DNA from 4 places in the Streptomyces sp. NPDC047974 genome. Region 1 is predicted to be linked to each of the others. Evidence: riboswitches for the same ligand, from Rfam matches in the RefSeq annotation. Region 1 holds a riboswitch; each other region holds the start of a gene.
The links. Region 1 has a riboswitch for cobalamin ahead of cobN (cobaltochelatase subunit CobN). Riboswitches for the same ligand answer to the same signal wherever they lie in the genome.
Positions count from the first base shown of each region.

Region 2: another riboswitch for cobalamin. It lies ahead of AB0E19_RS00310 (ABC transporter substrate-binding protein); the one in region 1 lies ahead of cobN (cobaltochelatase subunit CobN).
Region 3: another riboswitch for cobalamin. It lies ahead of AB0E19_RS25405 (energy-coupling factor ABC transporter permease); the one in region 1 lies ahead of cobN (cobaltochelatase subunit CobN).
Region 4: another riboswitch for cobalamin. It lies ahead of metE (5-methyltetrahydropteroyltriglutamate--homocysteine S-methyltransferase); the one in region 1 lies ahead of cobN (cobaltochelatase subunit CobN).

Region 1 covers NZ_JBEZNU010000022.1:86,738-93,646, reverse strand. Annotated here, with positions in the region: gene AB0E19_RS27465 (precorrin-8X methylmutase) at 1-572, opposite strand, end outside; gene AB0E19_RS27460 (cobalamin biosynthesis protein CobG) at 575-1,873, opposite strand; cobalamin riboswitch at 1,953-2,088, shown strand; gene cobN (cobaltochelatase subunit CobN) at 2,128-5,769, shown strand; gene AB0E19_RS27450 (DoxX family protein) at 5,817-6,164, opposite strand; gene AB0E19_RS27445 (MarR family transcriptional regulator) at 6,257-6,697, shown strand; gene AB0E19_RS27440 (S8 family serine peptidase) at 6,704-6,909, opposite strand, start outside.
Region 2 covers NZ_JBEZNU010000001.1:61,984-68,892, forward strand. Annotated here, with positions in the region: gene AB0E19_RS00300 (2-isopropylmalate synthase) at 1-1,008, opposite strand, end outside; gene AB0E19_RS00305 (TIGR03618 family F420-dependent PPOX class oxidoreductase) at 1,495-1,941, shown strand; cobalamin riboswitch at 2,241-2,422, shown strand; gene AB0E19_RS00310 (ABC transporter substrate-binding protein) at 2,470-3,486, shown strand; gene AB0E19_RS00315 (iron ABC transporter permease) at 3,522-4,607, shown strand; gene AB0E19_RS00320 (ABC transporter ATP-binding protein) at 4,604-5,413, shown strand; gene AB0E19_RS00325 (PRD domain-containing protein) at 5,439-6,296, opposite strand; gene AB0E19_RS00330 (glucose PTS transporter subunit IIA) at 6,430-6,909, opposite strand, start outside.
Region 3 covers NZ_JBEZNU010000019.1:82,656-89,564, reverse strand. Annotated here, with positions in the region: gene dhaK (dihydroxyacetone kinase subunit DhaK) at 1-98, shown strand, start outside; gene dhaL (dihydroxyacetone kinase subunit DhaL) at 106-717, shown strand; gene AB0E19_RS25420 (PTS fructose transporter subunit IIA) at 714-1,121, shown strand; gene AB0E19_RS25415 (AraC family transcriptional regulator) at 1,207-2,151, opposite strand; gene AB0E19_RS25410 (SDR family NAD(P)-dependent oxidoreductase) at 2,329-3,144, shown strand; cobalamin riboswitch at 3,199-3,421, shown strand; gene AB0E19_RS25405 (energy-coupling factor ABC transporter permease) at 3,450-4,148, shown strand; gene AB0E19_RS25400 (energy-coupling factor ABC transporter substrate-binding protein) at 4,148-4,504, shown strand; gene cbiQ (cobalt ECF transporter T component CbiQ) at 4,511-5,260, shown strand; gene AB0E19_RS25390 (ATP-binding cassette domain-containing protein) at 5,257-6,099, shown strand; gene AB0E19_RS25385 (hypothetical protein) at 6,191-6,844, shown strand.
Region 4 covers NZ_JBEZNU010000016.1:142,514-149,422, forward strand. Annotated here, with positions in the region: gene AB0E19_RS23320 (amidase) at 1-1,119, opposite strand, end outside; gene AB0E19_RS23325 (TetR/AcrR family transcriptional regulator) at 1,297-1,950, shown strand; partial or broken gene AB0E19_RS23330 (acyl-CoA thioesterase) at 1,984-2,322, opposite strand; gene metE (5-methyltetrahydropteroyltriglutamate--homocysteine S-methyltransferase) at 2,543-4,861, opposite strand; cobalamin riboswitch at 5,044-5,195, opposite strand; gene AB0E19_RS23340 (dienelactone hydrolase family protein) at 5,410-6,144, shown strand; gene AB0E19_RS23345 (NAD(P)-dependent oxidoreductase) at 6,251-6,909, opposite strand, start outside.

The DNA.
Region 1 (6,909 bases):
CCGCGCCGGCCGCGGACCACCAGGTGGTCGAGGCCGAGCTCGTTGGCGGCGAGGGCGTCCTTGGACTCGGCGGCGCCGATGAAGCCGACGGGGATGCCGAGGACGGCGGCCGGCTTCGGCGCGCCGTTCGCGATCATCTCCAGGAGGTGGAAGAGGGCGGTGGGGGCGTTGCCGATGGCGACGACGGAGCCTTCGAGGCGGTCCCGCCACAGTTCGAGGGCGGCGGCCGAGCGGGTGGTGCCGAGCTCGGCGGCGAGCGCGGGCACGGCCGGGTCGGAGAGCGCGCACAGCACCTCGTTGTCGGCGGGCAGCCGCTTGCGGGTGACGCCGGAGGCGACCATCTGCGCGTCGCAGAGGATGGGGGCGCCCGCCCGGAGCGCGGCGCGGGCGCTCGCGACGACCCCGGGGGAGTACGCGACGTCCCGGACGAGGTCCGTCATGCCGCAGGCGTGGATCATGCGGACGACGACCGTGGCGAGGTCGTCGGGCAGCCCGCCGAGGTCGGCCTCGGCGCGGATCGTGGCGAAGGAGCGGCGGTAGATCTCGGCGCCGTCCTTCTCGTACTCGTACATCCTCAGCTCTCCATCGGTGTCGTACGGGCCGCCGCGACGGCCTCGGCCAGGGCGGTACGGGGGACGGGGACGCCGTCCAGCAGATACGTGTCGGGGCCGAGGGCGGTGACCTCGATCCGGGTGCCGTGCGGATGTCCGCAGCGGCGCGCGCAGCCGGAGTAGTGCACGGGCAGCGGCCCGCCGGGCGCGCGCGCCGCGTCCGCCCGCACGTCGGCGAGGGACTTGGCGCAGCCGGGCGTGCCGGTGCAGGCGGTGACGCCGGTGCGGGGGTCGGCCGGGCCGGTGACCAGGCCGTGCGCGGCGAGGGCGGGGAGCAGGTCCGGGGCCGGGCCCGCCACGACGACCCCGCGCCAGGGGGTGAGCCGCACCTCGTCCGCGCCCGCGCCGAGCGCCCGCAGCTGCCCGGCGGTCAGCCGGCCGAGGGGGGCGAGGACGTGCAGGGCGTGGTCGCCGAGCGGACCGGGTGCGGGCGGGAGGGCCGCCGGGGGAGGGGCGAAGGAGGGCACGGGCTCCGCGGTGATCGCCGCGCGGGCCAGGGCGCGGGCCCAGTCCGGGAGGTGCGCGCCGGGCAGCTCGCGCGGGCGCCACGCCCCGGTGCCGGCGGCCTCGGCGGCGTCGAGGAAGGCGAGGGCGCAGGCCAGGGCGGCGCGGACGGCGGTTCCGGCTGTTCCGGCGGCGGACCCGGCTGCTGCCGCGTGCCCGGCTCCGCCGGCTCCGGCGCCCGGCAGGCGGAAGGTTTCGGTGCCCGCCGTCAGGAACGCGGCGCCGTCCGGTGCTGCGATCAAGGTCACATCGCCGCCGAGGCCCGCGACGTCGCCGCGGCCGTCGTCGAGGGCGAAGAGGAAGCGGCCGGAGAGGGCCGCCGCGCGGGGCTCCGCGCAGAGCGCGGCGTCCAGGGCGCGGGCCCACAACTGCACGTCGGCGTGGCCGAGTCCGTCGAGGCCGGCGGCCGGGGAGGCCACGATGTTGCGGACCCGCTCGTGGGTGGGGGAGGGCAGCAGGCCCGCGTCGGCGAGGAGCGCGGCGAGACCGGCGCCGCAGCCGTCGCGCAGGCCGCGCAGCTCGGCGTTGCCGCGCGAGGTGACGGAGAGGCTGCCGTCGCCCAGCGACTCCGCCGCGTCGGCCAGGACCATGACCTGACGTGACGTCAAGCGTCCGGCGGGCAGGCGGAGTCGGGCGAGGAGCCCGTCGGCGGCGGCGTGCAGCCGGAGCGCCCCGGGGCACGCGTCGCCACGGTCCCTTGTCGGCGCTTCGCCCGGTTCGGGCGAGGGGGGCGGGGTCGGCGGCATGGCGGCGAGCATACCCACGGGGAACCGGGCGGCCACCGAGTGTGATCCGGCCGACTCTCGGGCCCCCTCCGGCCCGCCGACGCCACGCCTTACTATGCAGATCGGCATGGGGTCCCAGGGCCCCGGGGAGGAAGCCCGGTGAGAATCCGGCGCGGTCCCGCCACTGTGAGCCCGTACCGGCCATCGGTACGGGTGAGTCAGGAACTCCCCGCCGACCCACGACCACCCGGGGCGCGGACAACCCCGAGGAAGGCCTGAGCCTCGCCATGCTCCTGCTGCTGTCGCACTCCGACACCGACCTGCTCAGCGCCCGTGCGGCCGGGGGGCCGGTGGAGTACCGCTTCGCCAACCCCTCCCGTCTCCCGCTCGGCGACCTCGAAGGCCTCCTCGACGGCGCCGAGCTCGTCGTCGTCCGCCTCCTCGGCGGCGTCCGCTCCTGGCAGGAGGGGCTCGACGCGATCCTCGCCACCGGGAAGCCGGTCGTCGTCCTCAGCGGCGAACAGGCCCCCGACGCCCAGCTGATGGGTGCCTCCACGGTGCCGGTCGGCGTCGCCACCGAGGCGCACGCCTACCTCGCGCACGGCGGCCCCGCCAACCTGGAGCAGCTGGCCCGCTTCCTCTCCGACACCGTCCTCCTCACCGGCCACGGCTTCGAGGCCCCGGCGGCCGCCCCCACCTGGGGCCCGCTGGAGCGCACCGCCCGCGTCACCGAGGGCCCGACGGTCGCCGTGCTCTACTACCGCGCCCACCACATGAGCGGGAACACCGCCTTCGTCGGCGCCCTCTGCGAAGCGATCGAGGACGCCGGGGCCCGCGCGCTCCCGCTGTACGTGGCCTCGCTGCGGGCCCCCGAGGAGGAGCTGCTCGCCGAGCTCCGCGGCGCCGACGCCATCGTCACCACCGTCCTCGCCGCCGGCGGCACCAAGCCGGCCGCGGCGCAGGCCGGCGGCGACGAGGAGGCGTGGGACGCGGGCGCGCTCGCCGCGCTCGACGTGCCCGTCCTCCAAGCGCTGTGCCTGACCGGCTCGCGGGCGAACTGGGAGGAGAACGACGAGGGCCTGTCGCCGCTGGACGCGGCCAGCCAGGTCGCCGTCCCCGAGTTCGACGGCCGGCTCATCACCGTCCCGTTCTCCTTCAAGGAGATCGACGCCGACGGCCTGCCCGCGTACGTCGCCGACGCCGAGCGCGCCGCCCGCGTCGCCGGCATCGCCGTCCGCCACGCCCGTCTCCGGCACATCCCGAACCCGGAGAAGCGGCTGGCCCTCGTCCTCTCCGCGTACCCGACCAAGCACTCCCGCATCGGCAACGCCGTCGGCCTCGCCACCCCCGCCTCCGCCGTCGCCCTGCTGCGCCGGCTGATCGAGGAGGGGTACGACTTCGGGCCCGAGGCCGACCTCCCGGGCCTGGTCTCCGGCGACGGCGACGAGCTGATCCACGCCCTCATCGAGGCCGGCGGCCACGACCAGGACTGGCTCACCGAGGAGCAGCTGGCGAAGAACCCGGTCCGCATCCCGGCCGCCGACTACAAGCGCTGGTACGCCGAACTCCCGGCCGAGCTGCGCGAGCAGGTCGAGGAGCACTGGGGCCCCGCGCCCGGCGAGATGTTCCTCGACCGGTCCCGGAACCCGGAGGGCGACATCGTCCTCGCCGCCCTGCGCCGCGGGAACCTGCTGGTCCTCATCCAGCCGCCGCGCGGCTTCGGCGAGAACCCGATCGCGATCTACCACGACCCCGACCTGCCGCCCTCCCACCACTACCTGGCCGCCTACCGCTGGATCGCGGCCCGCGCGGAGGACGGCGGCTTCGGCGCCGACGCGATGGTCCACCTCGGCAAGCACGGCAACCTGGAGTGGCTGCCGGGCAAGAACGCCGGCCTGTCCGCCGCCTGCGGCCCGGACGCGGCCCTCGGCGACCTGCCGCTGGTCTACCCGTTCCTCGTCAACGACCCGGGCGAGGGCACCCAGGCCAAGCGCCGCGTCCACGCCACCCTCGTCGACCACCTCGTGCCGCCGATGGCCCGCGCCGACTCGTACGGCGACATCGCGCGCCTGGAGCAGCTCCTCGACGAGTACGCGCAGATCTCCTCCATGGACCCGGCGAAGCTGCCGGCGATCCGCGCCCAGATCTGGACCCTCATCCAGGCCGCCAAGCTCGACCACGACCTCGGGCTCCAGGAGCGCCCGGAGGACGACGGCTTCGACGACTTCCTGCTGCACGTCGACGGCTGGCTGTGCGAGGTCAAGGACGCCCAGATCCGTGACGGCCTGCACGTCCTCGGCGGCGCGCCCACCGGCCCGGAGCGGGTCAACCTGGTCCTCTCCATCCTCCGCGCCCGCCAGATCTGGGGCGGCACGCAGGCGCTGCCCGGTCTGCGCGAGGCGCTCGGCCTGGACGAGGCCGCCCGGCAGCGGTCCGAGACCGACCGGTACGAGGCGATGGCCCGGACGGCCGTCGAGACGATGGAGGCCGCCGGCTGGTCGGTGGACGCCGTCGAGGCCGCCGCCCAGGCGGCCCTGGGGCCCGCGCCGATGGGCGGCGACTGGTACCCCCGGGCGGTGGCGCGGGTCGTGCCCGTGCTCCGTTTCGCCTGCGAGCAGGTCGTGCCGCGTCTCGCCGCCACCACCGACGAGCTGACGCACGCCGTGCACGCCCTGAACGGCGGCTTCGTGCCCGCCGGGCCGTCCGGCTCGCCGCTGCGCGGCCTGGTCAACGTGCTGCCGACCGGCCGGAACTTCTACTCCGTCGACCCGAAGGCCGTGCCGTCCCGGCTCGCCTGGGAGACCGGGCAGGCGCTCGCGGACTCGCTGCTGACCCGCTACCGCGAGGACAACGGCGCGTGGCCGACCTCGGTGGGCCTCTCCCTGTGGGGGACGAGCGCGATGCGCACCGCCGGCGACGACGTCGCCGAGGCGCTGGCGCTGCTGGGCGTCCGCCCGCTGTGGGACGAGGCCTCGCGCCGCGTCAACGGCCTGGAGCCGATCCCGCCGGAGGAGCTGGGCCGCCCGCGCGTCGACGTCACGCTGCGCATCTCCGGCTTCTTCCGGGACGCGTTCCCGCACGTCATCGGCCTCCTCGACGACGCCGTCCGGCTGGTCGCGGGCCTGGACGAGCCGGACTCGGAGAACTACGTCCGCGCCCACACCCAGGCCGACCTCGCCGAGCACGGCGACGAGCGCCGCGCCACGACCCGCATCTTCGGCTCGCGGCCGGGCACGTACGGCGCGGGCATCCTCCAGCTGATCGACTCGCGGGACTGGCGCACCGACGCGGACCTCGCCGAGGTGTACACGGTGTGGGGCGGGTACGCGTACGGGCGCGGGCTCGAAGGCCGGCCGGCGCGCGCGGAGATGGAGACCGCGTACAAGCGGATCGCGGTCGCCGCGAAGAACACGGACACCCGCGAGCACGACATCGCCGACTCGGACGACTACTTCCAGTACCACGGCGGCATGGTGGCGACCGTCCGCGCGCTGCGGGGCACGGCCCCCGAGGCGTACATCGGCGACTCGACCCGCCCGGAGACCGTCCGCACGCGCACGCTGGTCGAGGAGACCTCCCGGGTCTTCCGGGCCCGCGTGGTCAACCCGCGCTGGATCGAGGCGATGCGGCGCCACGGCTACAAGGGCGCCTTCGAGCTGGCGGCGACCGTCGACTACCTCTTCGGCTACGACGCCACGACCGGTGTCGTCGCCGACTGGATGTACGACAAGCTCACCCAGGAGTACGTCCTCGACGAGACCAACCAGGCCTTCCTCAAGGAGGCCAACCCCTGGGCCCTGCACGGCATCGCCGAGCGCCTCCTGGAGGCGGAGTCGCGCGGCATGTGGGAGAAGCCGGACCCGGAGACGCTGGCCGCCCTGCGCCAGGTCTTCCTGGAGACGGAAGGCGACCTGGAGGACGGCGCCTAGCCTTCCCGGTGCCCCCCGCCGTTCCCTCGCGGGACGGCGGGGGCCGCTCAGGCGCTGGCCATGCGCAGGACGAGGGCGATGGCCGGGAGGACCGTCAGGACGAGGGCCGGCGCCATGGCGTAGTCCTTGACGCGGACGTGGGCGATCACCGCGCCGATGAAGTAGAGGACCAGGCCGACCGCCGCGGCCTCGCCGAGCACCGGGACCACCAGGCCCGCGAGCAGTCCCAGCGCCCCGGCCACCTTCGCCGTGCCCAGCCACGGCAGCCAGCCGTCCGGTACGCCCACCTTCGTCATGCTTCCCACGACCGCGGGGTTGCGGGTGAAGGTCGCGACGGCGGAGCCGGTCATGGCGAGGGCGAGCAGTGCGGCGAGGACGACGTAACCGATGAACATGGGGGCACTCCAACGATCCGGGGGAGGAAACCGTTGAAGCGTAACAACGATTTATCTCGCTCCACAATGTCGTTGTTGTTACGGTGGACGGCATGGCAGCCCTCCCGACCGACCGGCTCGGTTTCCTCCTCTCCTTCCGCGGGGAGCTCACCGGCGCGCGCATCCGCTCCGCCCTGGGCGTCGCCGGGCTGCACCCGCGCAACGCGATGGCCCTCATGCAGCTCGCCCCCGCGCCCATGAGCCAGCGCGACCTGGCCGCCGCCATGGAGGTCGACCCCAGCCAACTGGTCGCGATCCTGAACGAGTTGGAGGCGGCCGGCCTCGCCGAGCGGCGCCGCGACCCGGCGGACCGCCGCCGCCACATCGTCGAGATCACCCCGGCCGGCGCGGCCGTCCTCGACCGCGTCGACCAGGCCGTCACCGAGGCCGAGGGCGAACTCTTCGCCGACCTCACCGAAGCCGAACGGACCGTGCTCCGCGGCCTCCTGGACCGCGTCGTCGTCGACCCGGCCAGTCACGACTGCGGCGCGTAGGAAGGGTCAGCTCTCGCCGGCCGCCGCCTTCACTGCGGCGGCCGCGTCCACGTTCCCGAGGCCCAGCTTCGGGTTCTGCGCCGGGTTCCGCGCCGTGTCGCGGATGGCCTTCATGATCTCGGTCGGGCTCAGGCCCTGCTGGTGCAGGAGCGCGGCCACGGCGGAGACGTACGGCGAGGCCATCGAGGTGCCGGAGAGCCTGCCGTACCCCG
Region 2 (6,909 bases), on a different contig from region 1:
GAGATGCTGCTGGGGGTCGTAGGGCTGGAAGGTCCCGGGGTGGGTGAAGGGGGTGCCGGTGGAGATGGTGGCGACGCCGGTGCCCACGATGGGAGTGGTGACGGTGAGCGGGACTCCGGTCTCGTCGGACACCATCTGCGCGATCGCCGGCAGCCGGGTCAGGTCCGGCTGGGTCCACCACGGTTCGCAGTCGGCGCCGAGGACTTGCTCGGCCTTGGCCCGGTCGTGGGCGAGCAGGAAGAGCAGCTGCTCGGTGGCGGTCATGCCGCTGCGTTCGGCCATGCCCAGCCACGAGCACGCCGCCACCCGTACTCCGCTCTCCAGGGCGGCCAGGGTGTTGGCCAGGCCCAGGCCGAGGTCGTTGTGCAGGTGCGAGACCAGGACCGCCTCGGGCCCCGCGTCGGCCGCGACCCGCTGGAACAGGGTCCGGGTCTGGCCGGGCAGCAGGTCGCCGACCGTGTCGGCCAGCACGATCGTGGCCGCCCCCTGGGCCGTCATCGCCCCGGCGTACTCGGCGACCAGGCCGTGGTCCGCGCGGGGCGCGTCGACCAGGCACACGTCCACCGCGATCCCGTCCGCCAGGTCCACCGCTTCCTTGACCACGTCCAGACCCTGGCGCAGGGCATCTCGGGCGCCGCTGTGCACCAGGGCGCGGGCGGTCGCCTCGGAGGCGGCCACGATCACCATGACCCGCGCGTGCGCCGCGCCCCGCACCGCACCCAGGGCCAGCCGCACGTCCGCCACCGTGCCCCGGCAGATCGCGGACGGGCTCACCGAGCCCTGCGCCTCCCACGCGACCTGCCGCGTCGCCTCGAACTCCTGCCCGCACACGGAGGGGAAGCCGGCCGCGAACACCACGTGCCGGGGCCCGTCCGCCCCGAACACCGCGCCTTGCTCGCGGGCCAGCCGGACCCGGAAACCGGCACTCATCAAGGTCTTGGCCTGCGCACCGTCCCGCGCGGACTCCTCGAACAGCACGACCCGGCCGGCCCTGGCCGACTCCCTCACCACATCCACCGACGACAACGCCCCAACCCCCGCCTGGCACTCACGTATTGCGCTCCGTCACGATCTGCTCACGCGGATCCTAGGACACACACGGGTGGACGAGGTCGGTGTTCGACGCACGACGCCGATGTCAGCCCCTCCGTGCCGATTCGCCGAGTGGGTGGCTCCGTTCGTGCACTCATCGGAGGCGGTGCGGGTGGCCAGCTCGCCGCATCGGCCTCGACGACGCCGCGACCCATGAGGAGGGCTCGATCATCCTGACCTCGAAGGAAGAGCCGCTTGGCCGCGCCAGAGATCCGCGTCGCGAGGGTCGGTGAGCCGTCCGATCGGACGCTGAGCACCTGCCTGGAAGGCGCGAGGCAGTGGGGTCTCCTCACGCCTGATCGCCGCCCTCGGGGGATCGAGGGACGTGTCGGCCGTGACCACGAGTGCCGCAATCCGCGATTCCCCAGGTGGTCTTCCCGAGCCAGGTTGTACTCTCCCCGGATGACCGCGACCTTCGACGAGACCGTCCGCGCCCGTCTGCAGGCCCCCAACATCTGGTACGTCGGCACGGTGTTCGCCGACGGGGCTCCGCAGGTCAGCCCGATGTGGGTGGATCTGGAGGGGGAGGGCGAGCTGATGTTCAACACGTCGGTGGGCCGGGTGAAGGAGGAGAACCTGCGCCGCGACCCCCGCGTCTACCTCTCGCACGCGGACGCCACCGATCCCTTCGACCGGGTGCAGATCAACGGCGTGGTGTCCCGCTTCATCGAGGGCGAGGAAGCGCGCGAGCGGATGGACCGGCTGGCCCGCAAGTACCTCGGCGGCGAGCGCTACGAGTGGCTCATGCCGGGGGAACGGCGAGTCGCGGTCATCGTCCGCCCGGTCAAGGTGCGGCACGTCGTCGGGGTGGAGCGCTTCCGGCCCGGCGGCCCGGTCCCCGCTCCCTGACCGACACGCTCACCGCACACCGGTAGCCACCGCAGCGGGCGGGAGGACGCAGCCCTGTCGGCGGTGACCGGAGCGGCGGGCCGTTCCCGCGGGCGCGGCGAACAGAAGCCGATCCAGAGGACCTTGCCCAAGGGGGACGCGTCCACCCCCACCACGTCGGGGGGCGCCGCCTGACCTGGCCGCCGCATCAGCAGGGGTGTTCCGGAGCGGGGCGGCAGAGGGCGGAGCACCGGGGCGGTCGGCGTTCGCTCACGAGGGGCGTGCGGCCGAGTTCGCACGCCCTTTTGACGCGGGCGCGGTGGATCGTAGGATCAACAGGTCATCACCGCGACGGGAGACAGGAAGCCGGTGCGATTCCGGCACGGTCCCGCCACTGTGACCGGGGAGTGCACCCTTCGGCATGCCACTGCGCCGTGCGTGGGAAGGCAAGGGGAGCGTCGATCCGGGAGTCAGGACACTGGCCTGTCGCGGGCCCGATCCGAGGAGCGCGGACTCCCCAGGAGGCTTCACTTGTACGACCGTTCTCTGCTGTTCACCCCTGCCCGCCGACGCCGTGCCCTGCGCGCCGCGGCCACGGCCGTCGCCCTGTCGGCGGCTCTGCTGACCGCCGGCTGCGGCGCGTCGCAGGACGCGGCCCAGGACACGAAGGCCACGTCCCCGTCGGGCGGAGGCTTTCCCGTCACCATCGACAACTGCGGTGTGAAGACCACGTACGACAAGGCGCCCGCCCGCGTCGTCACCATCCACCAGCATCCGGCGGAGCTCATGCTCGCCCTGGGGCTGAAGGACCGCATGGTCGGCACCGCCTTCCCCGACTCCGCCGTCCTGCCCGAACTACGGAAGGACTACGAGTCGATCCCCGAACTGGCGGAGAGGGAGCCGTCCTTCGAGACCGTCCTGGACGCCGAACCGGACCTCGTGTACGGCGGCTACGGCAGCGCCTTCGACGAGAAGGCGGGCCGCTCCCGCAAGGCGTTCCGGGACGCGGGCGTCGACACCCACCTGAACCGCGAGTACTGCGGGAAGAAGCGGGTGACGATGGAGGACACGTACGAGGAGATCCGTACCGTCGGCGCGATCTTCGGCGTGTCCGACCGCGCGGACAAGCTGGTCTCCGACCTCCGGGCGCGGGTCGCGAAGGCCTCCACCGCCGTCGAGGGCGAGCCCCCGGTGCCCGTCTTCGTGTACGACAGCGGTGACAAGGCCGCCTTCACCGCGGGCGGCAAGAGCCTCGGCACCGAACTGATCCGGCTGGCCGGTGGCACGAACGTCTTCGCCGACCTCGACGACGTCTTCGGCGACGTCTCCTGGGAGCAGGTCGTCGAACGCCGGCCGGAGGTCGTCGCGATCTACGACTACGCGGGCGCCGGAAGCGTCGAGCAGAAGAAGGAGTTCCTGCTCGCCCAGCCCGCTCTGAAGGACGTGCCCGCCATCAGGAACAAGCGGTTCGTCGTCCTGCCGTTGACCGCCACCCTCGTCGGCGTGCGGTCCGCGTACGCGGTGGACGATCTGGCCCGTGGCATCCGGCCCGAGAGCTTCCGGTGACGGCCCCGGTCACCGACGCCGCCCCCGGGCGGGCCGTGCGACCGGGGAAACGGGACGACGGGCGGGCCGGGCCCGCCCGGTCGGCCCGTCTCTCCGTCGTCCTCGTGGTCCTGGCCGTCCTGCTGGTGGCCTCCGCCATGGCGGGCCTGGCGATCGGCTCGGTCCACGTGCCGCCCGGCCAGGTGTGGGGCATCGTGACGCACGCGCTGGGCGCCGACTGGGTGGAACAGGACTGGTCGCGGGCGCGCGAGACCATCGTGCTGGACGTCCGCGCGCCCCGCGTCCTGCTCGGCGCCGTGGCCGGCGCCGGACTCGCGGTCGTGGGCACGGCCCTGCAGGCCCTGATCCGCAACCCGCTCGCCGAGCCCTACCTGCTCGGGGTCTCCTCCGGGGCGTCCCTGGGCGCCGTGGTGGTGATCGTGTTCGGGGTCACCCTGTTCGGGCCGGTGTCGCTGTCGGTCGCCGCGTTCGCGGGCGCGCTCGGCGCGCTGCTGCTCGTCTACGCCACGGCCCGCACCGGCGGCAGGATCACCTCGGCACGGCTGGTCCTGTCCGGCGTGGCCATCGCCGCGGTGCTCACCGCCGTACTGGACCTGCTGCTGCTCACCACCGACCGGGGCAACGAGGCCCGCGCGGTCCTCGCCTGGACCCTCGGCGGCCTCGGCGGCGTCGGCTGGGGGACGTTGTGGCTGCCCGGCGCCGCCCTGCTGCTGGGGATCTCCGTCCTCCTCGTGCAGGCGCGCCATCTGAACCTGCTGCTCGCCGGCGAGGAGGCGGCGACCACGATGGGCCTGGACGTGGCCCGCTTCCGCGCCCGCATGTTCGTCCTGCTGTCCCTCGTCACCGGCGTCCTCGTCGCGGCGTGCGGACCGATCGGCTTCGTCGGCCTGATGCTGCCGCACATCGTCCGCCTCGCCGTAGGCGGCGACCACCGCCGCGTCCTGCCGACCGCGGCGCTCGGCGGAGCGGTCTTCCTCGTCTGGGCCGACATCGCCGCGCGCGTCGTCGCCGCGCCGGCGGAGATCCCCGTCGGTGTGCTCACGGCCTTGTGCGGCGGACCGTTCTTCCTGTGGCTGATGCGCCGCGACGCCCGCGGGACCACCGAACGGGGAAGGGCATGACCGCCACCGAACTCGTCGTCGACGGCGTCACCCTGACCGCCGGTGCCCGCCGCCTCGTCGAGGACGTCTCGCTGACCGCACGACCCGGCGAGGTCGTCGGCCTCGTCGGCCCCAACGGCAGCGGCAAGTCCAGCCTGCTGCGCGCCGTCTACCGCGTCCTGCGACCCGCCGCGGGCCGGATCGGTGTCGACGGCGCCGACGCCTGGTCGCTGCCCGTGCGGCGACTGGCCCGCACCGTGGCGGCCGTGGTGCAGGAGTCGGGCGCCGACTTCGACCTCTCCGTCCGTGAGGTGGTCGCCATGGGCCGTACCCCGCACAAACGACTCCTCGACGGGGACACCCCCGAGGACGCCGAACTGATCGGTGCGGCCCTGGACGCGGTGGACGCCTCCGGGCTCGCCCACCGCCCCTTCGACCGGCTCTCCGGCGGCGAACGCCAACGCGTCCTCATCGCCCGCGCCCTCGCCCAGCAACCGTCCCTGCTCGTCCTGGACGAGCCGACGAACCACCTGGACATCCGCCACCAGCTGGACGTCCTCGGCACCCTGCGGAAGCTGCCGGCCACGGTCCTGGTCGCCCTGCACGACCTCAACCTCGCCGCGTACTACTGCGACCGCCTCTACGTGCTGCGGGACGGCAGGGTCACCGCGGCGGGCCCACCGGCGGAGGTCCTCACGCCCGGTCTGCTGGCCGAGGTGTACGGCGTGGCGAGCGAGATCACCGTCCATCCGCGCACCGGCGCCCCCCAGGTGACCTTCCTCCCCGACGGGCCTCGTCCGGCCGCGGTGGGCGACCGGGTCCCCTGACCGAGGCGGGACGGCCCGGGGGGTCTCACACCTCGGGGCCGTCCGGCTCCGTCTCCGTGGTCATGCGGGCGACGTGCAGCGCCAGGTAGGAGACCTCGTCCTCGCTCAGGTGCGTGCCCAGGCGCAGCTCGACGATCGTCGCCAGCTGCTGCGCGGTGCGCGTCGCCTCCGGGTAGTGGCGGCGGATGCCCTGGCCGATCGTGGACTCGTGTCCCTTCAGCTGCCGGTGCTGCTGGATCCGTACGAAGAGGTAGCGCACGTGAGTGATGAACCGCGCCGCGCTCATCGACTCCTGGGAGACGGACAGCCCGTGCCGTTCCCTGACGACGGCGAGCATCTGGTGGATGACGCCGGTCATCGTGTACGTGAAGGACAGGTCGCCCGTGGCGAAGCCCGCGTTCACCAGGTGCAGCGCGAGCGCGATCGCCTCGGGGGGCTCCAGTCGCGGGTCCACGCGTTCGTTGATGGCCGCGAGGAGGCGCTGGGCCTGGGCGTACTCGGTGGCGTACAGGGCCTGGACCTCGGCGCGCAGCGGGTACTCGACGGCGATGCCCCGCGCGGCCCGGTCCAGCGCGCCGGCGACGTGGTCGGCGACGGCGATGGCGAGGGTCGGCCGGGTGGACTCGCGCCCCTCGATGCCGGACTCGTCGAGGGCGATCACGACGGCCCGCAGGACTTCCTCGTCGATGAGGGAGAGGACCTCGCTCAGGTGATCGGGGTCACGGCCGTCCGCCGGGACGAAGACGCGGACGATCAGCGCCGGGTCGACCGGCTTGCCCTGGCGGGAGCCGAAACCGATGCCGCGCCCGGTGAGGATGACCTCCTGGCCCTTGTCGTCGCGCGCGAGGACCACGTTGTTGTTGAGGACACGCAGCGCCTTCACAGCCTGCTCTCCTTCTCGTCCGCGGTCCGTTTCTCCCCCAATGATCCCGCATGCTCCGCGGGAGCCGCGCCGGGGCCGTGCGGGTACGCGCTCCGCGGGGTGCGCGTACCCGTGTCGGGCCGGTGGCCGCTCGTCACCGCCGTACGGTCACCACGGGCGCGCCGACGGCGACGTCCTGCCCGGTGTGCGGCTCGACCGAGGCGAGCTCCGCGGTGTTGGTGACGGTCATGAGCGTGACGGTCGGGTGGTCCGCCGCGCGCACGGCGTCGAGGTCGACCTCGACGAGGAGGTCGCCGGCCCGGACCTGGCGGCCTGCCTCGGCCCGGACGTCGAAGCCCTCTCCCTGCATCTGCACCGTGTCGATGCCGACGTGGATGAGGACCTCGACGCCGTCGGGGGTGCGGATGCCGAAGGCGTGGCCGGTGTCGGCGACGACCATCAGCTCTCCGTCGACCGGGGCGACGACGCGGCCGTCGGCCGGTTCGATGCCCACGCCCTCGCCGAGCGCGCGGGAGGCGAAGACCGGGTCCCCGACCTCGTCGAGGTCGACCACACGGCCCGCGACCGGCGCGACGAGCTCGATGCCCTTGCCGGTGGTGGCCTCCTCGGCGGG
Region 3 (6,909 bases), on a different contig from region 1:
TGGCGGGCTGCTCGGTGACCCTGTGCGCCGCCGACGAGGAGCTGCTGCGCCTGTGGGACGCGCCGGTGGCCACCCCCGCGCTGCGCTGGGGACGGTGAGCGGGCGATGAGCACGGAGACGTACGGCGCCGCGTTCGCGGTGCGGTGGATGGAGGGCGTCGCGGCGGCCGTCGACCGGGAGGCCGGGCGGCTCACCGACCTGGACGCGGCGATCGGCGACGCGGACCACGGGGCCAATCTGAAGCGTGGGTTCGCCGCCGTGGCCGAGGCGTTGGCGAAGGAGCCGCCCGCGACACCCGGCGCGGTCCTCGTCACCGCCGGTGGGCTGCTGATCGCGACCGTGGGCGGGGCCTCCGGGCCGCTGTACGGGACGCTGCTGCGGCGCGCCGGGAAGGCGCTCGGCGAGGCCGGGGAGGTCTCGCGGGCGGAGCTGGCGGACGCGCTGGCCGCCGGGGTCGCGGCGGTCGGGCGGCTCGGCGGCGCGGTCCCCGGCGACAAGACGATGCTGGACGCGCTGACACCGGCGGTGGAGGCGCTGCGCGGGTCGTTCGCCGCCGCACGCTCGGCGGCGGAGGCGGGCGCGCTCGCGACCGTGCCGCTGCGGGCCCGCAAGGGCCGGGCCAGCTATCTCGGCGAGCGGTCGGTCGGGCATCAGGACCCGGGGGCGACGTCCTCGGCGCTGCTGTTCGCCGCCCTGGAGGAGGTGGCGGCCCGATGAGCGGGGAGAGGGTCGGGATCGTGCTGGTCTCGCACAGCGCGGCCGTCGCCGCCGCCGTCGCGGAGCTGGCCCGCGGGCTCGCCGGCGGCGGCGACCTGGCTCCGGTCGCGCCGGCCGGCGGCACCCCCGACGGCGGTCTCGGTACGAGCTCCGAGCTGATCGCGGCGGCGGCGGAGTCCGTCGACGCGGGCGCCGGGGTGGCCCTCCTGGTGGACCTGGGCAGCGCGGTCCTGACGGTGAAGGCCCTCCTCGCGGAGGGCGACGAACTCCCCGCGGGGGCACGGCTCGTGGACGCGCCCTTCGTCGAGGGCGCGGTGGCCGCGCTGGTGACGGCGAGCGCGGGCGGCGACCTCGACGCGGTCGCGGCCGCGGCCGCGGAGGCGTACGACTACCGCAAGGTCTGACCCGGCCACCGCCGCGAGCCGCCCACCGCCGTCAGCCGTCGTCGGCCGCCCACGTCGGCGTGGGCCCCCGGCACGCGTCGCCCCGTCACGCTCCCGCCGTCGCGGGTGCGTGACGGCGGTAGCGGCCCGGCGGGAGGCCGTGACGGCGGGAGAAGGCGCGGGAGAAGGCGAACTCGGAGGCGTAGCCGACGGATCGGGCGATGTCGCCGACCGGGGAGTCGGTGTCGCGCAGGAGGCGGGCGGCCAGGTCGACGCGCAGCTCGGCCAGGTAGGCGAGCGGGGTGCTGCCGACGAGGTCCTTGAACCGGCGGGCGAACGCGGCCCGGGACATCGCCACGGCGCGGGCCAGGCCCTCCACCGTCCACGCGCGCTGCGGCTCCTCGTGCATCAGGGAGAGCGAGGTCCCGATCCGCGGGTCGCGCAGGGCCGTCAGCCAGGACGGCTCGCCCGGTTCGCCGTCGGCGCCGCGCTCCAGCCAGGCGCGGACCGCCTGCACGAACAGCACGTCGGTGAGCCGCGTCGCGAGGGCCTGGGCCCCGGGGCGCCGGCGGGTGGTCTCGGCCGCGATCAGCCGTACGGTGGCCTGGAGTTCGGGGTCGGCGCTCATGCCGGGGAGGTGGACGACCCGGGGCAGGGCGGCCAGGACGGGGTGCCGTCCGGTGACGCCCTCGTAGGCGAACTTGCCGCACACGACGCGTACGACCGGGCCGTCGCCGCCGAGGTCGACGACGCCTTCGCGGCCCGGCGGATGGGCCGCCTCCAGGTCCGGGTAGGCCACGGCGACCGCTTCCGGAGAACCCGTCAGCTCGTGCGGGTCGCCGTGCGGCAGCAGCACCAGGTCGCCGGGCACGAGCCGCAGGGGCGCCCGGCCGGGCACGCGCAGCCAGCAGACGCCCTCGGCGACCAGGTGGAAGCCCGCGGTGGGCAGGGGCGCGATCCCGCAGCCCCAGTCGGGCCGGCCGGAGCGCAGCTGGTTGAGCAGCACGCCGGTGAAGCGGGTCGCGGCCATGATGTCGGCGAGTACGTCCATGGCCGTGAGCGTAGGCGAGGAGCCACCTTGCGTCGCAGCGGATGAGACGTACGGGCAAAAAGAGGAGAGCTTTCGTCATGGAGCGTCCGGCGAGGGCTTCCTAGTGTGGAGCGCGGGCCGACGTCCACGACGGCCCGGCCGCACCCCCGTGCGGCCCCTGACGCGAGGGAGAAACCCATGAGCAAGGTCTGGTTCGTCACCGGTTCGTCGCGCGGCTTCGGCCGGCGGTTCGTCGAGGCCGCCCTGGACCGCGGCGACCGGGTCGCCGCCACCGCCCGCGACGCGGGGAACCTCTCCGACCTGTCCGGGCGGTACGGCGACGCCGTGCTCGCCCTGACCCTGGACGTGACCGACAAGGACGCGGTGTTCGCGGCCGTCGGGCGGGCCAGGGAGCACTTCGGCCGGCTCGACGTGGTCGTCAACAACGCCGGGTACGGCCTGTTCGGCGCCGTGGAGGAGCTGACCGAGCGGGCGCTGCGCGACCAGCTGGAGACCAACCTGTTCGGCGCCCTGTGGGTGACCCAGGCCGCGCTGCCGCACCTGCGCGAGCAGGGCGGCGGCCACATCGTGCAGATCTCCTCCACCGGTGGCGTCGCGGCCTGGCCGCTGGTCGGCGGCTACCACGCCTCGAAGTGGGCGCTGGAGGGGCTGACCGAGTCGCTGGCGCAGGAGGTGGCGGACCTCGGCATCCAGGTCACGCTGATCGAGCCGGGCGCGTACGCCACCGACTGGGGTGGGGAGTCGGCCGTCCACTCGGAGCCGATCCCGGCGTACGACGGCGCCCGCGAGGCGCTCGGCGCGTTCGTCGCGACGCTGGACCTGGGCGACCCGGCCGCCGCCGGGCGGGCGCTGCTGGAGGTCGTCGACGCGGACGAGCCGCCGCTGCGCGTCTTCCTCGGCACCCAGGGAAACGAGATGCTGCCGCAGGTCTACGCCGACCGGCTCAGGACCTGGGCGGACTGGCAGGAGCTGTCGGTGCGGGCGCAGGGCTGAGCACGGGGGGCGGCGGCGCCCCGGCCGGGTGCTTCGGAGCGCGAGTGACCGACCCCGCATTGTGATGAAGCAGGTCAACACACTAATGTCACAGGGCCTTGGTGTTCGGGAAACCGGTGCAGTACCGGTGCGGCCCTCGCCACTGTGATCGGGAGGTCCGGCTCCGTCCCTTCGGGGAAGCCACTGCTCCGCCGCGGGAGACCGTCGCGGGGTGGGAAGGCGGAGTCGGGCGGCACTACCGTCAGCCAGGAGACCGGCCAGGGCGCGTTGTCCATCCACGAGGTGCTGGAGAGGGTCTCCCGATCATGCATATCGCCGAGGGGTATCTGCCCCCCGTCCACGCGGCCGCCTGGGGCGTCGCATCGGCTCCGTTCGTCGTCCACGGCGTCCGCGCGCTCACCCGCGAGGTGCGCGCCAACCCCGAGTCCACCCTGCTGCTCGGCGCCTCCGGCGCCTTCACCTTCGTCCTGTCCGCACTCAAGCTGCCCTCGGTGACCGGCAGTTGCTCCCACCCTACGGGTACGGGGCTGGGCGCCATCCTGTTCCGGCCACCGATCATGGCGGTGCTCGGCACGATCACCCTGCTGTTCCAGGCCCTGCTGCTCGCCCACGGCGGGCTGACCACGCTGGGCGCGAACGTCTTCTCGATGGCGATCGTCGGTCCGTGGGCCGGATACGGCACCTATCTGCTGGTCCGGCGGTCCGGGGCGCCGCTGATGGTGGCGGTGTTCTTCGGCGCGTTCGTCGCCGACCTCTCCACCTACTGCGTGACCAGCGTCCAGCTGGCCCTCGCCTTCCCCGACCCGGGCAGCGGCGTGGCGGGCTCGCTCGCCAAGTTCGGCGGGATCTTCGCGGTGACGCAGATTCCGCTCGCGGTGAGCGAGGGGCTGCTGACCGTCCTGGTCATGCGGTTGCTCACCCAGTCCAGCAAGGGCGATCTGCTGCGGCTCGGCGTGCTCGCCGCGCCGAAGAAGGCGGAGCGGCGCGAGGAGGCGACGGCGTGATGAGCAGGAACACGAAGATCAACGGTCTGCTGCTCCTGCTGGTGGCGGCGCTGGCCGTGCTGCCGCTGGCGCTGGGGCTCGGCGACCACAAGGAGGAGCCGTTCACCGGCGCCGACGCCGAGGCGGAGACGGCGATCACGGAGATCGAGCCGGACTACGAGCCGTGGTTCTCGCCGCTGTACGAGCCGCCGTCCGGCGAGATCGAGTCGGCGCTGTTCTCGCTCCAGGCGGCGCTGGGCGCCGGTGTCCTCGCGTACTACTTCGGGCTGCGGCGCGGCCGGCGGCAGGGCGAGGAGCGGGCGGCGGCCCGCGCCGAGGGCACCGTGCCCGCCCAGGGCGCGGACAAGGGCGCGTAGCCGCCGATGCTGCCGATCGACGCGGCGGCGCACAGCAGTCGCTGGCGCCGCCGCCATCCGGCGGAGAAGGCCCTGCTCGGTTTCGGTCTGACGCTGTGCGCGGTCTGCCTGCCGCCGTGGCCGGGGGCGCTCCTGGTCGCCGCGGCGACCCTCGCCGTGCTGCTCGGTCCGGCCGGTGTGCCGGGCCGGCAGCTGTGGCGGGCCTTCCGGATCCCGCTGGGCTTCTGCGTCACGGGAGCCGTTCCGCTGCTGTTCTCGGTGGGCGGGCCCGGTGGTCCCGTCGCCTGGGCGCCGGACGGTCCGGTGCACGCGGGCGAGCTGTTGCTGCGGACGGCGTCGGCCTCGCTGGGCGTGCTCCTGTTCGCCTTCACCACGCCGGTGTCGGACGTGCTGCCGCGGCTCGTGAGGGCCGGGGTGCCGGCGCCGGTGGTGGACGTGGCCCTGGTGATGTACCGGATCGTCTTCCTGCTGCTCGACGCGCAGAGCAAGGTGCGGCAGGCGCAGGCGGCGCGGCTCGGGGCGACGACCCGGGCCGCGGTGTGGCGCTCGATGGCGGGGCTCGGCGCGACCTCGTTCGTCCGGGCCTTCGACCGGGCGCAGCGGCTCCAGACCGGACTCGCCGGGCGCGGCTACGACGGCACCCTGCGGGTCCTGCTGCCCGAGGCGCCCGTCTCCCGCCCGTTCCTCGTGGCGACGGGCGGCCTCCTCGCGGGGCTCGTCGCCCTCACCCTCGTACTGGAAAGGCTTCTGCCATGACGACCCCCACCCCGGTCGTGGAGCTGGTCGGCGCGGGTTTCGCGTACGAGGACGGCCCCGCCGTCCTCACGGATGTCGGGTTCGCCGTGCACGAGGGGCGGGCGGTCGCGCTGCTCGGGCGCAACGGCGGCGGGAAGACGACGCTGCTGCGGCTCCTGAGCGGCGGGCTGCGGTGCGGGAGCGGGGCGCTGCTCCTGGACGGCGCCGAGGTGGCGTACGACCGGAAGGGGCTGACCCGGCTGCGGACCTCGGTGCAGCTGGTGGTGCAGGACCCGGACGACCAGCTCTTCGCCGCCTCGGTGGCGCAGGACGTGTCCTTCGGGCCGATGAACCTGGGGCTGCCGGAGGACGAGGTACGGCTCCGGGTGGCGGAGGCGCTGGAGGCGCTGGACATCACGGCGCTCGCGGACCGGCCGACGCACCTGCTGTCCTACGGGCAGCGGAAGCGGGCGGCGATCGCGGGCGCGGTGGCGATGCGCCCCCGGGTCCTGATCATGGACGAGCCGACGGCCGGTCTCGATCCGCACGGTCAGGAGCGGCTCCTGGAGACCCTGGAGCGGCTGCGGGCTGCGGGTACGACGGTGGTCATGGCCACGCACGACGTGGACCTGGCGCTGCGCTGGGCCGACGAGGCCGCGGTCCTCTCCCCCGCCGGGCTGCGCACCGGCGCGCCGGCCGAGCTGCTGGCGGACGACGCGCTGCTGGACGCGGCCCGGCTGCGGCGCCCGTGGGCGGTCTCGGTGGGCCGGCTGCTGCGGGCGCAGGGGCTGCTGCCGGAGGGCGTACCGGCGCCGCGGACGGCGGAGGACCTGGACCTGCTGCTGGACCGGGTGCGCTGAGCGCCCCCGGCGGACGGCGTCCGGGCCCAGGACGCCGTCCTCCTCAAGGGGTTCGCCCGGCCCTGTCGGTGGCCCCCCTTAGTCTCTGCCCATGCAGACAGAGCTGATGATCTACGACGGTCCCGCGCCGGCCGACGCCGACGTCCCGCGCACCGGCGGCCTTCCGCTGGCTCCGGCGGGCTTCGACTGGCCGGTGTGCGGCTCCTGCTGCGGGGAGCCGCTGCGGTTCTTCGCCCATCTCCCGGTCGAGGACGGCGTCCTGTCCGTGTTCGTGTGCCAGAACGACCCCGGGGGCTGCGAGACCTGGGACGCGACCGCGGGCGCGAACCGGGTGCACCTCTTCCCCCGGGAGGGGCTGCTGCCGGTGGCCGTGCCGGAGACGGGGCTGACGCTGCTGCCGGTCACCTCGGCGATCCGCTCGGAGGTGGTGACGCTCGCTCCGGAGGAGCTGGAGCCCGACGGCGACCTCGACCCCGACGCGTACGACGTGGCCCGTGCCGGGTGGCGGCGGGAGCCCGACGAGCGGTTCGGGAAGCAGCGCGAGGTGCTCGGCTCGCTCGGCGGGGAGCCTTCCTACCTGCCCGACGACCGCCGGCCCGACTGCCCCTCCTGCGCCGGGGCGATGGAGTTCGCGGCGCATCTGGAGGAGGGGTTCGAGGCGCGGACCTCGATGAACCTCGGAGGGCAGCTGGGGTACGTCTTCGTCTGCCGTCCGTGCCGCGCGGGGGCCTTCCTCACCGACTGAGCACACGACGGCGTCTTCCGGCCACGGTCTACCGAGTAGTAACCATCACACCCCCGAGCTTGTGC
Region 4 (6,909 bases), on a different contig from region 1:
GCCGACGAGTCCGCGGGTGAGCAGCGAGGGCGCTCCGGGGCGGTCGGACTCGTAGTTCGACACCACGGGGAAGTCGACCTCGACCACCTCGGCGCCGGCGGCCTCCAGGTCGCGGCGGGCGGCTTCCCACAGGGCGATCACCGAGGGGCGGGTGTCGACGCGCTGCCCGGTCTGGCCGCCGATGCCTCCGTCGGGGTTCGTTCCGGCGGCGGGGTCGGCGTTGATGTACATCCGGGGCACGCCGACGCGCTTGCCGGCGAGCGCCGCGGACGCGGAGTCGGCGTCGGCGGGCGCGAGCGCCGGGTAGGAGGCGGGGCGCACCCGCGACGGCGAGGGCAGCTCCAGCCACGGCTGGGCGCGCCACAGGTCCCCGCGCGTCTCGGGGTCGTCGGCGACGATGACGTCGAGCAGTTCGAGCAGGTCGGCCATGGTGCGGGTGTGCGGGACGACGACGTCCATGGTCGGTACGAGCGGCCAGTTGCCGCGGACCGAGATCACGCCGCGGCTGGGGGTGTAGGCGCACAGCGCGTTGTTCGAGGCGGGGGCGCGGCCCGAGGACCAGGTCTCCTCGCCGAGGCCGAACGCGCCGAAGGAGGCGGCCGTCGCCGTGCCGGAGCCGTTGGAGGAGCCGGAGCCGTAGGCGCTGGTGAGCCAGTCGGCGTTGTACGGGCTCTCGGCGCGGCCGTACACGCCGCGCTGCATGCCGCCGTTGGCCATCGGCGGCATGTTGGTCAGGCCGATGAGGACCGCGCCGCCCGCGCGCAGCCGCTCGATGGCGAAGGCGTCGCGCTGGGCGACGAGGTGCTCGAAGGCCGGGGAGCCGGACGCGGCGGTGAGCCCCTTGGCGAGGTAGCTGTCCTTGGCGGTGTACGGGATGCCGTCCAGCGGGCCCAGCGTCTCGCCGCGGGCGCGGCGGGCGTCGGAGGCCTCGGCCTCCGCCCGGGCGTGCGGATTCATCACGACCATCGCGTTCAGGGCGGTGGCCGTACCGGGCCGGTCGTACGCGTCGATGCGCGCGAGGTAGGCGTCGAGCAGCTCGACCGCGGTCGTCCCGCCCTGTTCCAGCGCCGTGCGCAGGTCGGCGATACAGGTCTCCACGACATCGAATCCGCGTGTCATGAGGGTGTCTCCCGGGGGGTGAGTAGGGCAGGCGGGCCCGGCGGCCGTCGGGGCGACCGCGCACAGCCGGTCGTCACACACCCCATCGCACTGACTAGATTTTCAATCTAGACTATGAGTCTAGGTTTTCGGAACCTAGACTGGGCCCCTGGATCTCCGGACCTGGAAAGTGAGCTCATGCCGACGTCAGAGACCGGGCCCTCGCGGCCCGCGGCCCGGGTCCCGACCGACAGGAAGCGTCAGCGCAGCGGGGACGAGGCACGGGGGCGGGCCATGCGGGCCGCCATCGGCGTCATCGCCGAGAAGGGCACGGCTGCCCTGCGGATGTCGGACATCGCCGAGCGGGCCGGCATGAGCACCGGGCACATCCTGTACCACTTCGGCAAGAAGGACCGGCTCCTGCTCGAAGTCCTCGCATGGAGCCAGGCGGATCTCTGGGACCGGCTCCGGCAGGCCCTCGACCAGGCCGCTTCCCCCGCCGAGAAGCTGGACCTGTTCGTCCGCTTCTACCTGCCCCGCGACGCGGACGACGAACGGTACGCGCTGTGGACGCAGGTGCTCGCGCAGCGCCACGACGAAGCGGGCCGGCGCGTCCTCACCGAACTGCTCGACGGCTGGGACGAGCGCCTGGAGGCGATCGTGCGCGAGGGCCGTGACCTCGGGCACTTCGCCGACGTGGACCTCCCCGAGTTCACCGTCCGGGCGGTGGCCATGCTGAGCGGGCTCTCCGAGGACGTGATGTTCGGACGCTCCCGCTGGCAGCACGCCTCCCCGCACGCGTTCGCCCTGGCCGCGCTCGAACGCGAACTGCGTCCCACCGGCCAGGGCTGACGAAGCTCAGCTCACGCCGGGCAGGGACACGTCGAGCGCCGGGACGGGGCGAGGGGACCCGTCGGCGCCGACGGCGACGAAGGTCAGGAACGCCGTGGCGACCTCGGTGGCGGGGCCGGTGCTGTTCCACCGCTCGGCGGTGACCCGCACGCCGACCGTCATGGACGTGCGGCCGGCGCGTTCGAGTCCCGCCTGGACGCTGAGCAGGTCCCCGGCGCGGACGGGGGAGAGGAAGGTCATGCGGTCGACCGAGACGGTGACGGCGGGGCCGTCGGCGTGACGCCCGGCCGCCGCCGCGGCGGCGTCGTCGATGAGCTTCATCACCACACCGCCGTGGATGGTGCCGTAGAGGTTGGTGTCGTGCTCGCTCATGATGTGGGCGAGGGCCACCCGGGAGTCGTCCGGCGTCTTGACCGGACGGGACACGGGGGCGGGGCCGGTGGCGGTGGCATCGGCCACGTCAACTCTCCTTCGCGAGTCGCGGCGGGGCTGCGCCGCGTGCCAGGGGTGTCGGCGCGCGGGCACGGACGACGCCTCCGGCCTCCCCGGCCCGGTCCGGGCCGGGGGGAGGCCGGAGGCTACCGGTCGCGGGTCAGGAGGGCGGCAGCCGGTCGCGGAGGGCACGGGCCGCCGCCACGAGGTGCTCCAGCGAGGCGCGGGTCTCGGCCCAGCCGCGGGTCTTCAGGCCGCAGTCGGGGTTGACCCAGAGCCGCTCGGCGGGGATCGCCGCGAGTCCCTCTCGGAGGAGGGCCGTGGCCTCCTCCGCGGAAGGAACACGCGGGGAGTGGATGTCCCAGACGCCGGGACCGGCCTCGCGCGGATAGCCGTGGGCGGCGAGCTCGTGGGCGACCCGCATGTGGGAGCGGGCGGCCTCCAGGCTGATGACGTCGGCGTCGAGGTCGTCGATGGCCTGGACGATGTCGCCGAACTCGGCGTAGCACATGTGGGTGTGGACCTGGGTGTCCGGCCGCACGCCGCCGGTGCTGAGGCGGAACGCCGCCGTGGCCCAGGCGAGGTAGTCCGGGTGGTCGGCGCGGCGCAGAGGCAGGGTCTCGCGCAGCGCGGGTTCGTCGACCTGGATCACCGACGTCCCGGCGGCCTCCAGGTCGTCCACCTCGTCGCGCAGGGCGAGGGCCACCTGACGGGCGGTGTCGGCGAGGGGCTGGTCGTCGCGGACGAAGGACCAGGCGAGCATGGTGACCGGGCCGGTGAGCATGCCCTTGACCGGCTTGCCGGTGAGGGACTGGGCGTACGTGGTCCAGCGCACCGTCATCGGCGCCGGGCGGGACACGTCGCCGGCGAGGATCGGCGGGCGGACGTAGCGGGTGCCGTACGACTGGACCCAGCCGTGCCGCGTGGCGAGGTAGCCGTCGAGCCGCTCGGCGAAGTACTGCACCATGTCGTTGCGTTCGGGCTCGCCGTGCACCAGCACGTCGAGCCCGGTCTTCTCCTGGAAGGAGATCACGTCCCGGATCTCCGCCCGGATGCGCTCCTCGTAGCCGGCGGCGTCGATGCGTCCGGCGCGCAGGTCGGCGCGGGCGGCGCGCAGTTCGGCGGTCTGCGGGAAGGAGCCGATGGTGGTGGTCGGCAGCAGGGGCAGGTCGAGGTGGGCCCGCTGGGCGGCGGCCCGCTCCGCGTACGGCTGGGGACGGCGGGCGTCCGCCTCGGTGACGGCCTCGGCGCGGGCGCGCACGGCCGGGTCGCGGGTGATCGGCGAGTTGGCGCGGGACGCGAGGGCGGCGCGGTTGGCCGCCAGCTCGCCGGTGATCGCGTCGGTGCCCCGGGCCAGGCCCGTGGCGAGCGTCGTGATCTCGCAGGTCTTCTGCTTCGCGAAGGCCAGCCAGCGCCGGATCTGCGGGTCGACGTCCTTCTCGGCCGCCGCGTCGAGCGGTACGTGGAGCAGGGAGCACGAGGCGGCGACGTCGACCTGGCCGGCGAGTCCGAGGAGGGTGCCCAGGGTGGTGAGGGACCGGTGCAGGTCGTTGATCCAGATGTTGCGGCCGTCGACCACGCCGGCGACCAGCCGCTTGCCGGGGAGGCCGCCCGCGGCGGCCAGCGCGTCGAGGTTGGCGGCGGCCGGGCCGGTGAAGTCCAGTGCGAGCCCGTCGACCGGTGCCTTGGCGAGCACGGGCAGGGCGTCGCCGAGCCGGTCGAAGTAGGAGGCGACGAGCAGCCTGGGCCGGTCGGTGAGGGTGCCGAGGTCGCGATAGGCGCGGGCGGCGGCGTCGAGTTCGGCGGGGGTGCGGTCCTGGACCAGGGCGGGCTCGTCGAGCTGGACCCACTCGGCGCCGGCGGCCCTCAGATCGGCGAGGACCTCGGCGTAGACGGGCAGCAGGCGGTCCAGGAGGGTCAGGGGCTCGAAGTCCGCCGCCACACCGGGGGCCGGCTTGGCCAGCAGCAGGTACGTGACCGGACCGACCAGCACGGGGCGGGCCGTCAGCCCGAGGGCGAGGGCCTCCTTCAGCTCGGTGACCTGCTTCGCCGAGTCCGCCGCGAAGACCGTGTCGGGGCCCAACTCCGGCACGAGGTAGTGGTAGTTCGTGTCGAACCACTTGGTCATCTCCAGCGGGGCGACGTCCTGCGTGCCGCGGGCCATCGCGAAGTAGCCGGCGAGGGCGTCGGCGTGGACGGCCTCCCGGTGGCGCGCGGGGACGGCGCCGACCATGAGCGTGGTGTCGAGGACGTGGTCGTAGTACGAGAAGTCACCGGTGGGCACTTCGTGGATGCCGGCTCCGGCCAGCTGCCGCCAGTGCGCACTCCTGAGCTCGGCGGCGGTGGCGCGGAGGGCGTCGGCGGTGACCCGGCCCTTCCAGTAGCCCTCGATCGCCTTCTTGAGTTCGCGGTTCCGTCCCTGGCGGGGGTAGCCGTACACGGTGGCCCGTGCTGCCGCGACTGCGGACTTCGTGGTCACGGAGATCTCCTTCGCGAGATGAATCCCTGAGATCCGGGGACCGGACGAGGACGCGAAGGGGCGACGGACCGGACGGTACGCGGGTGCGGCATGGCACGGTCGCCCGTCCGATATGTGCGCCGACCCGCCCTCGAGGTCACCGGATGGCCGCGCGCGGAACGGTCCGCGTGCGGGCAACGGGCAGGTCTTCGGACTCGCGGGCACGCCCTCCTCGTGGAGGACACCTACTGGCCGTCGCTTCCCAGACCCGGTATGTCGGGTCCAGTGCGTATGACGGCGGTCGTTCCCGCTCACCGCTGCGGGGCAGTCCCGGATTCCCACCGGGTTCCCTCTTGCGACGCGCCCGCATGGCGTGCGGGGCGAACCAGCTGCACGGGCCACCCTACGGGTCCGCCCCACCGGCCGTCGGCGGATGTCCGACCCGTGGGACGTGACATGAGCCACCCGCCGGCGCCCGGGCGGCACCGCGGGCCCGACCCGACGGACCGCTGTCTGCCGTCGGTGAACACGCCCCCGAACGGGCGCAACGGTCATTACCGTCAAGCCACATGACGACGGTCACCACGCGCACGGTCGCCTACCCGGCCGACGACCTGACGATGATCGGACACCTCGCGCTCCCGGCCGGCGCCGGGCGCCGGCCCGCGGTCCTGATCGGACCCGAGGGGGTGGGGCTCGGCGACGTCGAGCGCCGCCGGGCCGAGGCCCTGGCCGAGCTGGGGTACGTGGCGCTGGCCTTCGACCTCCACGGTGGACGCTATCTGGGCGATCCGGAGGAGATGCTGGCCCGGTGCATGCCGCTGCTCGCCGACCCCGACCGGATGCGGGGAATCGGTCACGCCGCGCTCGACGTGCTGCGTGCCGAACCACGGACGGACCCCGACCGGATCGCCGCCGTCGGCTACGGCACGGGCGGCGCGGTCGCCCTCGAACTCGGCCGTGACGGCGTCGACCTGCGCGCGATCGGGACGGTCAACGGACTGATCACGGGCCGGCCGGGCGAGGCGGCCCGCATTCGCTGCCCGGTATGGGCCGGGGTCGGCTCGGAAGACCCGATCATGCCGCCCGCCCAACGGGACGCGTTCGCCGCGGAGATGGAGGCCGCGGGCGTCGACTGGCGCCTCGTGGTCTACGGAGGGGCCCTGCACGCCTTCCACCACCCGCCGGTCGACCACACCGTGCGTCCCGGCGTCGGCTATCACCCGCGGCACGCACAGCGGGCCTGGAGTGACATCGTCGCCCTGCTCGCCGAGTGCCTGCCCGTCCGGCCGGACGCTCCGTAGTCTCCCGGCGTGCCCGACGACCGGGCGTCCTCGAAGGGGCGACTGCGCGCCGCCGTCGTGGCGGGGCCCGGGTGTCCGGAGCCGTGGGCGCCCGGGGGGCGAGGGCCTACGCGTCGCCCTGGTCCGCGAAGCCGGTCCGCCAGGACGGCCGGGCGGGAGCCCAACCGAGACCGCGGGCCCGGGTGTTGAGCGCCCCTCGGGCCCAGGGCGTCCGGCCCGCGGTCCGTTCCGGCGCGGGCACCCCCAGTGCCCGCGCGAGCAGCGGCAGCCAGGCGTGCGCGGGGGCCGGCTCGTCGTCCACGACGTTGTACGTGCCGGAGGGCCAGGACAGGGCTCGTACGGCGGCGTCCGCCGCGTCCGCGACGTGCACGAAGGAGCTCACCGACGCGTCGGCGGCCGTGCTGCCCAGGAAGCGGGCCCCGGTGTCCCCGGCGAGGGCGGCCGCCACCGCGCCGCCGGGCGCGTACCAGGTGCCCGGACCGTAGAGGATCCCGTACCGCAGGACGACGGCCGTCGGGAGTTCGGCCACCGTGGCCTCCAGCGCCCGCACTCCGGCGACGATCCGGGCCCGGGGCTGCTCCCGCGTCGCGTCGAGCGGTACGGACTCGTCGGCGGGCGCGTCGCCGGGCGCGTACGCCCAGCTGATCGACTGCGCGACGACGCGGCCGACGCCCGCCGCCCGGGCCGCGTCCACGAGGTTGCGTGTCCCCTCGACGCGCACCCGGTCGTTCGCGGCGCCGTTTGCCCCGCCGAGATCGGTGAGTT